DNA from 2 places in the Thermosipho japonicus genome. Region 1 is predicted to be linked to the other one. Evidence: riboswitches for the same ligand, from Rfam matches in the RefSeq annotation. Region 1 holds a riboswitch; the other holds the start of a gene.
What was found. Region 1 has a riboswitch for thiamine pyrophosphate ahead of HNP65_RS07875 (thiamine ABC transporter substrate-binding protein). Riboswitches for the same ligand answer to the same signal wherever they lie in the genome.
Positions count from the first base shown of each region.

Region 2: linked by a shared signal. The riboswitch ahead of HNP65_RS00265 (sulfide-dependent adenosine diphosphate thiazole synthase) and the one ahead of HNP65_RS07875 (thiamine ABC transporter substrate-binding protein) in region 1 are both predicted to bind thiamine pyrophosphate.

Region 1 covers NZ_JACHEX010000004.1:171,065-177,989, reverse strand. Annotated here, with positions in the region: gene HNP65_RS07890 (glycogen/starch/alpha-glucan phosphorylase) at 1-920, shown strand, start outside; gene HNP65_RS07885 (VIT1/CCC1 transporter family protein) at 996-1,856, shown strand; gene HNP65_RS07880 (ABC transporter permease) at 1,853-3,400, opposite strand; gene HNP65_RS07875 (thiamine ABC transporter substrate-binding protein) at 3,373-4,350, opposite strand; TPP riboswitch at 4,392-4,502, opposite strand; gene ffh (signal recognition particle protein) at 4,720-6,027, shown strand; gene rpsP (30S ribosomal protein S16) at 6,051-6,335, shown strand; gene HNP65_RS07860 (KH domain-containing protein) at 6,332-6,556, shown strand; gene rimM (ribosome maturation factor RimM) at 6,553-6,925, shown strand, end outside.
Region 2 covers NZ_JACHEX010000001.1:54,545-61,469, forward strand. Annotated here, with positions in the region: gene HNP65_RS00250 (thiamine-phosphate synthase family protein) at 1-1,162, opposite strand, end outside; gene HNP65_RS00255 (sugar phosphate isomerase/epimerase) at 1,162-1,887, opposite strand; gene thiC (phosphomethylpyrimidine synthase ThiC) at 1,889-3,166, opposite strand; gene HNP65_RS00265 (sulfide-dependent adenosine diphosphate thiazole synthase) at 3,166-3,939, opposite strand; TPP riboswitch at 3,999-4,110, opposite strand; gene HNP65_RS00270 (DUF4234 domain-containing protein) at 4,156-4,590, opposite strand; gene fabD (ACP S-malonyltransferase) at 4,737-5,630, opposite strand; gene HNP65_RS00280 (biotin transporter BioY) at 5,627-6,130, opposite strand; gene HNP65_RS00285 (DUF561 domain-containing protein) at 6,127-6,925, opposite strand, start outside.

The DNA of each region.
Region 1 (6,925 bases):
ATGAATTTTATAAAGTTAAACAGAATAATAAAATTAGATTATCAAATTATATTAAGAAGGAATTGAATATTGATGTAGATCCTGACTCTATTTTTGATGTTCAAGTCAAAAGACTCCATGAATATAAAAGGCAATTATTGAATGTAATGCACATAATTTATTTATACCAAACGTTAAAAGAAAATCCTGAGCAAGATATATATCCACGAACGTTTATTTTTGGAGCAAAAGCAGCCCCAGGGTATAGAATGGCAAAATTAATTATAAAATTAATAAATAGTGTAGCAGATGTAATAAATAATGATAAAGAAATTGCAGATAAGATAAAAGTAGTCTTTGTGCCAAATTATAATGTATCTCTTGCAGAAATAATAATTCCAGCCGCAAATGTTAGTGAGCAAATTTCGACTGCTGGTAAAGAAGCTTCTGGAACTGGGAATATGAAGTTTGCATTGAATGGAGCGTTAACAATTGGGACTCTTGATGGAGCAAACATAGAAATAAAAGAGTGTGTTGGTGATGAAAATATATTCATTTTTGGATTGACTGCAGAACAAGTAGCTAAACTCAAGGAAAGTAGGTTGTATAATCCATATGAGATATATTTAAGAAACGAAAATATAAGAAAGATTTTAGATGCTATTAATAACGGTTATTTTAATAAAAAAGATCCGGATCTTTTTAAAGATATTTTCCAATCACTTTTGTTCGGTTTAAATGGAGCTCAAGCAGATGAATATATGCTACTTGCAGATTTTGATAGTTATAAAACGAGACATAAAGAGATTGATTTTATATACAGAGATAAGTATAGATGGAATAAAAAAGCGCTTCTGAATGTTGCAAGAGTTGGTATGTTCTCTAGTGATAGAACTATAAGAGAGTATGCTAAAGATATTTGGAAAGTTAAAAGTATATAAATATAAAATAATATTGTTGCCGAGCTATTTAGCTCGGCGTTTTTTATGCTAAAATAAATATTAGGAGGTGTTTAAATGTATAAAGAAAAGTACTTAATTCAGTTTCAGAAAAATGAGATTACAGAATATTATGTTTATAAAAAACTTGCTAGTTTTTCTAAAAATAAGAGAAATAAAAACGTTTTAATAAAAATAGCAGATGATGAATTAAAGCATTATTATTATTTTAAAAAATACACAAATAAAGAATTAAAACCAAATATTTTTAAAGTATGGTGGTATACATTCTTGTCATTTTTATTTGGCTTAACTTTTGCATTAAATGCAATGGAAAAAGGTGAAGAATCGGCACAAAAGAAGTATAAAGATTTAATTGGAAAAATAAATGAAATAAATGAAATAATTAACGATGAAAATATTCATGAAAAGGAGCTTTTATCACTAATTGATGAAGAAAAGATAAATTATATAAGCTCAATGGTATTAGGATTGAATGATGCACTTGTTGAACTTACTGGAACGCTTGCTGGATTGACTTTTGCTTTTCAAAATTCAAGAATGGTGGCATTATCTGGAATTATTACAGGAATTGCAGCATCACTTTCAATGTCAGCATCTGAATATTTATCTCAAAAAGCAGATAAGAATTCTCAAAATCCATTAAAAGCAGCTATATATACTGGAATTGCTTATATTTTAACGGTTATATTTCTTGTAATACCTTATCTTATTTTTTCAAATCCAATGATTTCTTTATCTTTTTTAATTGTAAATGCAATAGTTGTTATATTATTGTTTTCGTATTTTGTTTCTGTTGTTCAAGAAAAGACATTTAAACAATATTTTTTAGAAATGTTTTTAATTAGTTTTGGCGTAATGATTGTATCATTTATTATAGGTATTATTGCAAAGAAATTATTTAATATTGAAATTTAGTCATTTTTATTTTTGTTTCTCAAAATTTCAATTATTAAAAACAAAATTAACACTATTATAGAATAAATGGAGTTAAGAGCTCTTGCTTGAGGGATTTTCCTTGAACTAAGAAGTCTATATATTGAAATGGAGAAGGTAGAAACCGGTGGAGTAGATAATGTAATGGTTGCAGACATTTCTCCTAAAGAAAGCGTAAATGCATAAACAAAAGCGGTAAGTATATGATATTTCATTTGAGGAATTCTAATTTTGAAATTTAAAATAAATGAATTAGCTCCATCAATTAGTGCTGCTTCTTCTGAAAACTCATCTAATGTTTTCCAACCACTGGAAATAATCCCAAAAACAATAGGAAGACTTATAAGTGAGTAAATTATTGGTATTGCAATAAATTGACTTATTCCTATAGCAATATATGAAAATGCAAGTGTTACAGGTGAAATTGCTGCAGGTATTAACATTATATATTCTAGTTTTAATTTTTTTCTAATGTTATAATAAGAAGCGATGGTTGATATTAATATTGTAAGTAAAGATGCAGATATTGAAAATATTAGGGTAAAAATGATCATCGATTGAAAACTAGTTCCAATATAGCGTTTAAGATCTAAAGAAAATAGTAATTTAAAATTTTCAATCCCAAATCCACCGCCATATTTAATAAAACCAGAAAGCAGAGAGTAAATAAGAGGAATAAATATAAATATAGTTGTTAAAAATAGATAAAAATAACCCCAAATTGGGAATTTTTCTTTCAAAGATTTTCCTGATAAGAATGTGTGCTTTTCGAATGATAAAATATATGAAATGAGCGATATTGATATTATTTGGACTATCGATAAAGTAAGTGCACTTTTAAAATCAAACAAGATTTTTGTATACATATAAATAGCAACTTCGATTGTAGAATATTTTATGCCACCTAATATTAGTACAACTGAAAAGCTCGTAAATGTATATACATACGTCAAAAGAAAGGCCTTTAAAATTGATGAAAGAATTAATGGAAATTCAATTTTAAAAAAGATTAATAAATTATTTGCGCCATCTAATTTTGCAGATTCTATAATACTAGAATCTATTTTTTCCCAAGTTTCTCCAACTATGCGGATAAAAAGTGGAAAATTGTAAAAAACATGGCCGATAATTATAGCAGAAAAAGTATAAAGTAGTCGTTGGTTAAAACCAAATAACTTAAGAAATTTTGTGATTAATCCATTGTTTCCGAATGTCATTAAAAAACCTATGCTCATTGTTACTCCCGGTAAAATAAAAGGAATGGCTGACAGTATTCTAAAAGTGGATTTTAAATAATTATTCATTTTTGTTCTAGCAACGATATATGCTCCAGGAAGGCCTATAACGGTTGCTAATATAGATGAGATAAAAGCTTGATAAATAGTGAATTTGATAATATTAAAGTTATCAGAAATTGATTTGATATTTATACCACCTATCTTTATAAATAAAAAAGTAAATGGGAGGACAACTCCTCCCATTATAAATGTAATTGGAATTAGCCACCAATTACTTCTTTTGACCATTCTTTTAAAATCCTTTCTTGATTCTTATAAATATCATTTTTTATCTCAAGAACTTTTTTTATTTCAGGAACATATTTAAAAGCTTCAGGTAACTTTACATTTGTAACAGGAAGCATCCATTGATTTAAAGGAACTTTTTCTTGAAATTCATCTGAAAGTAGAAATTCTATGAATTTTTTTGCAAGTTCTACGTTTTTAGCATTTTTTACAAGTGAAGCATATTCAACTTGAACAAATGCACCTTCATCTAAAATTACTGGAACGTATTTGACGTTGCCATAGTAATAATAGCTGTATGCACCATCGGTTGCATAGCTAACCATGATATCAGCTTCGCCTGATTCTAACATTTCAAATGCTTCGTCCCATCCTGGTGTTATTGTCAGTAAATTGTCTTTAAATTTGGACCAAAAATCCAAATATTTTTCATTAAATGCCGCAATAGTCCATAGAAGAAAGCTAAGACCAGTGCTTGAAGTTCTAGGATCTTCAACAACGATTTTTCCTCTAAATTCATCTTTTAAAAGATCGTTAAAGCTTTTTGGTGGATTTTTAATTTTTTCCTTGTTATAAACAATAGCAATTGCACCAAAATCATATGGAGTGCCGTATTCATTATACAATTCTGGATATTTTAGCAAAGATAAATTTTCAGGTTTAAATTTTTGAACTAGATCATTTTCGATGGCTCTAATTAATAACGCTTGATCAAGACCAACTATTACATCAGCTTTAGGATTATTTTTTTCAAGCATAAGTCTTGAAAGCACAGTTCCAGCATCACCAAAAGATAAAAGTTCTACTTTACAACCATACTTTTTTTCAAAAATTGGAACAATTTCTTTACCAATACCAGATACAAAACTGTCATATGTATAAACGACAAGTTTTTCTACTGATAATGAAATTACTGAGATAGTTAATATTAAATAAATAAGTGCTTTTTTCATATAACCCCTCCTTTTAAAATAAAAAATTCCCTCCTTTTTGGAGGGATTTTGCATCCCATCCCTCCGCCGGTATTACCCGGTTCAGGTTCTAAGGGTCGAAGGTTTCCACCTTCCTCTCAGCCCCGGATTGTGGAGCTCCCCTTGGGATGCTTCTATTATACTATATCTTATAAAGTACATCAATAAAATATTTTCTATAATTTGTTACTATAAAGTTAACTAAAAACTATCAGTTAAGTTAAGCGACAAGTTTTGCTTAACATGATTGTTACATATAATTTTGGATAATTTTTCAATCGGCTACAAAAATTTAATTGAATTAGTAAAAAAGTATTATATACTAATGAAAGTGAAGGAAGGTGATTGGAGTTGTTTGAAGGTTTACAAGAAAAACTTTCTAAAGCTTTTAAGACGCTTTCGGGAAAAGGAAAAATCACTGAAAAAAATATAAAAGAAGCAATAAAAATGGTAAAGTTGTCATTGTTAGAAGCTGATGTAAATTACAAGGTAGTAAAGGAATTTATTGCAGAGGTAACTGAAAAAGCCACAGGTGAGGAAGTATTAAAGTCGTTAACCCCGGATCAGATGTTTATTAAAATTTTAAGAGATGAATTAATTAGGGTTATGGGAGAAAAATCCCAATTAAGTCTTGTACATTCTCCCTCTTACATTATGATGGTTGGACTTCAGGGAAGTGGTAAGACTACATCGGCGGCAAAACTTGCAAATTTGCTTAAGAAAAAAGGAAAAAAGCCATTTTTGGTTGCTGCTGATACATATAGACCTGCTGCGATAGACCAATTAATAACGTTAGGAAAGAAAATTGATGTGCCAGTTTTTTGTGGCGATCGAAAAAATCCAGTTAAAATAGTTCGTGAGGCTATAAAAGAAGTTAAAGATAGTGGATACAATGTTGTAATTTTTGATACTGCGGGGCGTTTGCATATTGATGATGAAATGATGAATGAATTGGAAGAAATAAAGGATATTCTTAATCCAGATGAAATATTGATGGTTGTGGATGCCATGGCTGGGCAAGATGCTGTAAATTCTGCAAAGATTTTTAATGAACGATTGGATGTTACAGGATATGTAGTTACAAAGATGGATGGAGATGCAAGAGGTGGCGTGATACTTTCGATAAGGTATATTACTAATAAACCAATAAAATTTATTGGAGTTGGAGAAAAGATAGAAGACTTAGAAGAGTTTCATCCTGAAAGGATTGCTAGTAGAATTTTAGGTCTTGGAGATGTTTTAAGTTTAATTGAGAAAGCTGAGCAAGAACTTGATAAAGATAAAATGCAAAGACTAGGTAAAAAGATGCTTAATGCAGAATTTACACTTGAAGATTTTCAAGAGCAATTAAAAGAGATAAAAAAGTTAGGTTCATTATCAAAAATTGTTGAGATGTTGCCAGGTAGTCCGAAAGTGGATATAAATCAGAGTGAAAAAGAATTAAAAGTAATTGAAGCAATAATTAATTCAATGACACCTGAAGAGAGAAGAAATCCAAAAATTTTAAATGCTAGCAGAAAAAAAAGAATAGCAAAAGGTAGCGGTACAAGCGTTCAAGAAGTGAATAAACTTCTTAAAAACTATGAGGAAATGAAAAAAATGATGAAGATATTTAAGAAAGGAAAATTACCATTCAATCTAAAAGGATTTAAAATTTAAAAAATTTGATGGAGGTGTTTAGAGTGGTAAGGATAAGATTAACTCGTATGGGAAAGAAAAAACAACCATTTTACAGAATTGTTGTTGTGGATCAAAGAAAGAGAAGAGACGGTGCATACATTGAAAGTTTAGGTTACTATGATCCGATTAAGGATCCATATATTTTGAATGTTGATGTTGATAAGGCTGTAGAATGGATTATGAAAGGAGCACAGCCAAGTGATACTGTAAGGAATTTATTAAGAAAAGCAGGAGTATTTAAAAAGGTTGATGAGCTTAAGAGAACAAAGAAGGAGGAAAATAAATGAAAGAACTCCTTGAGTATATGCTCAAGGGGATTGTAAAAAATCCCGATGAGGTTGTTGTATTGGAGTTTGAAGAAAATGGAAAAAAAGTGTTTGAAATATCCGTTAATCCTGAGGATGTCGGTCAAGTTATTGGAAAAGATGGGAGAACAATAAAGTCAATAAAAATTTTGTTATCTTCTATAACGGATGAGAATAATTTTATTTTGAAGGTGGTAAGATGATAAAAACTCTCCGGGAGCTTTTGAACGGAAAGGTTGCAGTTGCAATTTTAGGAAAAACACATGGGCTCAAAGGAGAGTTAAAATTGCATCCGTTTACTAATTTTCCAGAAATTATTGAGTCTTTGGAAGATATTTTTCTTTATAATGAAAATACAAAACAGTTTATGGTTGCAACTGTAGAAAATTTAAGATTAGCTGATGGTTACTACATTATTAAACTAAATGGTGTTGAAAATGTTGAAAATGCTAGAAAATTTGTAGGTTCAAAAGTTTATATTAATAAGGATGAATTACCAAATTTATCGGATGATGAATATTATTTCTTTGAAATAGTTGGAAGCCAAGTTATAGATGAGACGGGAAAAGTTT
Region 2 (6,925 bases), on a different contig from region 1:
GTGGATTTCTTGCAAAAACTCTTATCATTGCTTCTTTACCCCAAAATCCTTTGTCGTATATCACATCTGGAGGATTATCTAAATTTTTAATAATACTATTTATTCCCCATTTTAATGATTGACCCTCTATATTTTTAAATTCTTCTGGTTCTTTTTCACGTTTTAATTCGTAAACTTTTAAGCCATATCTTTTAGCATTTTCAATATATTCTTCTTCATATCTTACATTAGTAGTGCATCTCATGTATGGAAATTTTTTCATCATTTCAATTGTCATTCTGGCTGTATGAGATTTTCCCTCAAAAGTTGCTTTTCCAATAAAATGTGGTTTTCCGTTGACTAATCTTATTCTTCCGGGAAATTTTGCAACTTCTTCTTCATTTTTTGCTCCCATAATTGCATATGAAACGTTTTGTCCAACTTCTGGAATTGTATACCTACCAATTTCCATAATATCCAACATTATTTTATTAAGCTCATCCAAGGTTTCATATTTTATCCAATCGTTTGAAAGCTTTTCTACTTCAACTCTTTGTGATGATCTTTTTAAAACTTTTAAAATTATATTCCCAGCTTCTTTTATTGCTTCTTCAGCAGGATATTCTTTTAAAACTAAGCACGAAAAGAGAGTTGTAAATACACAACCTGTGCCTCTAAAGTTACCATTTAATCTTTCATGGTAAAATTCTTTTCCTTTATAGGTTATTTTTATACGCTCGCCTTCTAAATGCCCACCAGTAATAATCATATTATCAAATTTCCCTATTTTTTCTGCCTCTTCACTATTTACAACAACAAAGTCAGAAAGTTTAATATAGTTTTTAACTATATTTTCATCTAAAAATTTCAAGCCGTTTGATGATTGTAAAACAGGGTTCCAAACAATTATTGTATCTTTATATATTCCTCTAAGTTTTTCTATAATTTCTGGATTTGCAATTCCAACTTTTATAATTCCAACATCATCAAAGTATTTAATTTCTTCAAGAATTTCATTTGTATCTCTAAATCTTACATTTAATGATTTTGTTAATGTTTGAACGGTAAATGCACTTACTGTTGAATATATACTTACTCCCATAGCTGTTGCTACTGATATATCTTGAATTAATCCAGCCCCAGATGATGGATCAAGCCCAGAAATGATTAACATTTTTTTCATTAAATCACCCCCAAAAATTTTAAAAGTTTATCCAAATCCTTATTACATTGTGGTGTAGATTCAATAACAATATCCGCATCTAATTTCATAATTAGTCTTAGTAATTCAATATAGTATTTATTTTCACTCCAAGGTTTGTGATGACATATCTTATAAATCTTCTTATCTGCATAGTAAATGTGGAATTCTTCAATATATTCTTCCAAGAATTCAATAAATTTAAAAGGATTTATTCTTTCATCCAAAAGAAGATGTCCGATATCTATACATAGTTTTAAATCTAAATCTTGACATAAATTTTTATAGTCTTTTTTACTATAAAAAAATTTATTTCCATAAGTATTTTCAATTCTTATTTTTAAAATACTGCTCAGTTTTTCCAGAAGAAATAAATTTTTATTCCAATCATCATTTTGAAGTGCATCCGGATAATGAACTATTAAATATTCTGACTTTATTTGTTTTGCAAAATAAGCACTTCTTAAAATTTTAGAAAATGTAAAGTGATAATCCGAATGTGTTAATTTTGGATGATTCTTCAATTTAAAGATAAATGGTGAATGAACTCCTATAGATTTGCCTTTTATGACATTTAAGTTGTTAATATATTTTGGATCTATAAATCCAATTTCAAATAGATTTGAAAATTTAAATTTTTCTGTTAAATATTTGATCATCCTTAAATCACTTTTTATAACACTTGTGGATACTCCTAGCCTTCGCATATTATTCTTCTAAATACTCCTCTACAACTTTTAGTGCACAAAATGGCCCACACATAGAACAACCTTTTCCTGAATAGGGGCGTGCATTCAAATATCTTTCAACAATTTCTTTATCAAGTGATACATCTTTTATTCCTTGCCAATCTAAATTTTTCCTTGAAATTGCTAATTTGTAATTTTCATCTACAAATTTTCCTCTTGAAAAATCTGCAGCCATTGCAGCTATTTTTGCAGCAATAACGCCTTTTTTAACATCTTCAACATTTGGCAATGATAAATGCTCTGAAGGAGTCACATAACAAATAAAGTCTGCTCCACTTTTTGCAGCAATTGCTGCTCCTATTGCAGAAGTTATATGATCATATCCAGGAGCAATATCCAATACTATAGGACCAAGTAAGAATACTGGTGAATTTTTTCCGTATTTTTTCATTAAATTTACTGTTGTTTCTATCTGATCAAGTGGAACATGACCTGGACCTTCTAACATTACTTGAACATTCTTCTTTCTAGCCATTTCAACCAATTCTTCAAATATAAACCATTCTTCTAATTGTAATCTGTCTAAAGAGTCAAATAAGTTCCCTGGTCTTAATGAATCACCCAGGCTTAAAGTTACATCATATTCTCTTGCAATATCAAGTACTTCATCAAAGTATTTGTAAAACGGATTTTCTAGATTGTTTTTAATTATCCATCCCGCAATAATTGATCCACCTCTACTAACTATTTTCATTATTCTTTGGGATTTTTTTAATTTTTTAACGATATCTTTAGTTATACTAATATGCAGGGTCACAAAATCTACACCTTGTTTTGCATGTTTCTCAAATATTTTTAAGAAATCTTTTTCACTAAAATCAACAACATTCTTTTTTTCCTGATAAGAAATTACAGCTGCATCATAAATTGGAACAGTTCCAACGGGAATATCTGAATTTTTAATTATGAATTCTCTTTGTTCATCTAGATTCCCCCATGTTGAAAGTAACATAACACTATCTGCACCCACAGCTTTGGCGGTATTAAATTTCTCTATTTCATATTCGAAATCATCATATCCAAATGATGTTCCAATGTTTGCGTTTACTTTTACTGTTAAACCTTTACCAATTCCCATAAATTTTTTTAATGATGTATGATTTTTGTTGTGCGGAATTACAATTTTTCCATTTAATAATCCTTCTCTAATATTATCAATACTAACATTTTCATGTTCGGCAATTTTTTCAATTTCACTACATTTTTCACCATTTTTAACCTTTTCAATTAGCGTCATTATTTCACCTCTATGGATAATTTTTCTAATATATTATTTGCAACTTTTAAACCTGATTTAATCATCCCACCGAAAATTGGTCCCATTCTGGGCCCACCACCTACTGAAACTGCAGCCATTCCCATTACGTAAAGTCCTGGGAAAACTTCTTTAGTATTTTCAACTACAAATTTTTCTCCTTCTTTTGCATTCATAGGGTATTCCCTAATTTTTCCCATAGGAAGGTCGACATCAATTCCTCTATCAACCAACATATTCACAACGTTTGCAGGATGTCCCGTACCATCAACTACGAACTTTGCCATAATTGTTATAGGATCAACATGGAGTTTTTGCCTTATAACTGGTGCCCAATTTATTACAATTCCATTTACTTTATTTTCATAAAATACAATATCTTCAACAATAACATTATTGAATAAAATTGTACCAACTTTAGTAGCATTGTATAGTAAAGAAGAGGCAAAATGTACAGAATCAACTGAAATAAAATTGTTTTTAATTAAGTAATTCATTCCTAATTCATCTAAAAAAGATTTAATATCTTTTTCAACTACTAGTTCATTAAACATCATTCCTCCACCCCATGTTCCACCACCAGGTTCATTTTTTGACTCAAATATAGCAACCTTCAATCCTTTTTTTGAAAGATAGTAGGAAGCTGCTAAAGCGCTTGGGCCACCCCCGACAATTGCTACATCAACTTTCAAGCTATCATTCAATTTTTCAAAAAATCTTTCTACAATAATTTTTGAAACTTCATAATCCCACATATCGCTTACCTCCTTATGAAAAATCCCCTCCGCAAAAGCGGAGGGGTTATTATAGACTTTTATTTTTCTTTTCCCAATCCCTCCGCCGGTATTACCCGGTTCAGGTTCTAAGGGTCGAAGGTTTCCGCCTTCCTCTCAGCCCCGGATTATGGAGCTCCCCTTGGGAATTTATTCACTTTTCTTACACTAATATGGTACTACTAAATTTTAAAAGTGTCAATTTAGTTTTCTAATTTCTTTGATAATGTCATAAAAGAAAAAGTAAGAATATATTCCAAGAGTTAGTATAGAAAATACAATAAATTTAAAAATTGATTTTTTTGACTCTATTATGCTCAATATTACCTTAAGATATAATAAAATAAATAGAAAACTCATAAACTGCGCAACAAAATACGTAAAATATGATGAGGTTAAATACAAAGGAAGAAGAGAGAAAAGTGCAAGAAATAAAGCTATGTAAAAAATCCACATAAAGTTTACATTAAATTTCTTTCCAATTTTTCTCCCAAATAAGAATAGTAAAAACATTAAAAATAAGGATGAAATAGTCAACAATATTTGCGAAATAGGTTCATTAAAGAAAACAAAAATATTAGCTAAAACCGAAAAAAATGTGTATCCCCAAAAAGAAATAATCATTATTAACATACCTCCATTTTTTGTTTAATACTATTCTAAGTATAAAAAAATAATCGATTAAAGTCAAATATTTTCAACAAATAAAAAACATGGCTTCAAACAAATTGAAGCCATGTATTCGAGATAAGCAATTCCCAAATATTCAACTTTAAAGTTCAAACCCTGGAATCTTCTATTTCTTCTATCTCACTAAAATGAATAATATCTATCTTCTCTCTTTTTAACATATTTGATAGAACGTTTTTAGGGCCAACTTCAACAAATTCTTTTACTCCAAGTTCTAACATTCTTCTTATTGACTGTAACCAATAAACTGGTCCTGCTATTTGTTCAAGTAAATAGTATTTTAATTCCTCTGGATCACTCGATTCTTTAGCTGTACTATTCAAAACAATCGGAACTTTTGGTTTTTTGAATTTAACATGTTCAATTTCTTTTGAAAGTTTTTCACGAGCACTTTCTAAAAAGGGAGTATGGAAAGGCCCGGAAACAACCAATTCTGTTGCTCTAATACCATTATTTTTACAATCTTCTAAAAATTTTTGAATAGATGATTTCAAGCCACTTATAACTGTTTGTGTTGAAGAATTATAATTTGCAACATAAAGACCTTCATAATTTTTAACAAGTTCTTCTACTTTCTCAGCAGAGATTTTTAAAACTGCAGCCATACTTCCTTTTCCAGGTTCGATTGCTTGAGAAATATATTCTCCCCTTTTTCTTACCAAATATATCCCAAAATCAAAATCGTATACCCCAGCTGCAGCAAAGGCAGTATACTCTCCCAGACTATGCCCTGCAAATATATTATAGCTTATTCCTAAGCTTTCTAAGTGTTTAAAAGCTACAAAGCTAGCTAAAAATATTGCAGGTTGCGCGTTTTCGGTTAACTTTAGAGTTTCTTCATCTCCATTCATAATATTTATTAAATCAATATTAAGTACCTCTTCCGCTCTTTTACTTAGCTCATTCCAAAATGGGTATTTAGAAAAATCTTTTGCCATTCCAGAATATTGTGAACCTTGACCTGGAAATAAAAAGGCTTTCATGCTTCCACCACCTTTAAAACTCTTTTTGAAATTATAACTGCTATGCACATTTTCAAAAAATCTATTCCAATAAATGGTACAACTCCGATCATAAAAGCTTTTTTAAAATCGTGCAAATGATAGTTTAAAACCAAAAGCCCTAATGTGTAGATGATTGCAATTCCCAATATCCCATGTATGAACATAGAAAAATAATCTTTCTTAGATAGAGAAATTATCCAAGCAGCTATAGGAAAAGCAATTAAATATCCACCAGTTGGACCAATTATACTTGCAAATCCTCCTGAAAAATTAGCAAAAACAGGAAGGCCTATAATACCTAAAAGAAGATAAATAGATTGTGTTAAAAGGGCAAGTGTAGGTTTTAGAAAATAACCAGTTAAAAACACCATTAAGACTTGTAAAGTTATAGGTACAGTTCCAATTGGAATTGATATTTGTGCTCCGACTATAGTTAAAGTTACAAATAACGCAACTAAAGATATGTCTTTTGTTTTCACAACTTTACCTCCCCTAATCTTTTCACAGTCTCGTTAAATTCTTCAATTATTTCTTTAATTATTTCATGTACAGGCTTTATATCTTTAATTAAACCAACACTCTGTCCTGCCATGAAAGATCCTTGCTCAATATTTCCTTCCTGAACGGCTTTTCTAAGGCTACCAACCAATATATTTTCAGCATCTTGTGGACTTTCAACTTCCAAAGTCTTAACTATTTTTGCGAATTTAGTTTTTACAACTCTTGCTGAATGCCCCAAACTTGCCCCAGTAATAATAGTATCTCTTATTCCTGATTTTATAATCAACTTTTTAAAGTTTTCATGAACTTCTGCTTCTCTACTTGCAATAAATCTTGTTCCCATTTGTATTCCCTCAGCCCCCAACGCAAAAGCAGCAGCCATTCCTTTTCCATCTGCAATTCCACCTGCGGCAATTACGGGAATTTTTACATTCTTTGACACAGAATTTACCAAAACAAAAGTTGTAACTTCACCTATATGCCCTCCAGATTCCATCCCTTCAGCAATCACTGCATCAGCTCCACTTCTTTCAACAAGTCGAGCAAGATTTTCCGAAGCAACCACTGGAACAACTTTAATCCCAGCACTTTTCAAATCATTTATGTATTTAGTTGGATTTCCGGCCCCAAATGTTACAACTGGAACCTTGTTTTTTAATACAACTTCAACCAATTCATCTGCAAATGGTGATACTAATATTATATTTACTCCAAATGGTTTATCTGTATATTTTCTTACCTCATCAATCGCATTTTGTAAGTCTTCACCTTTC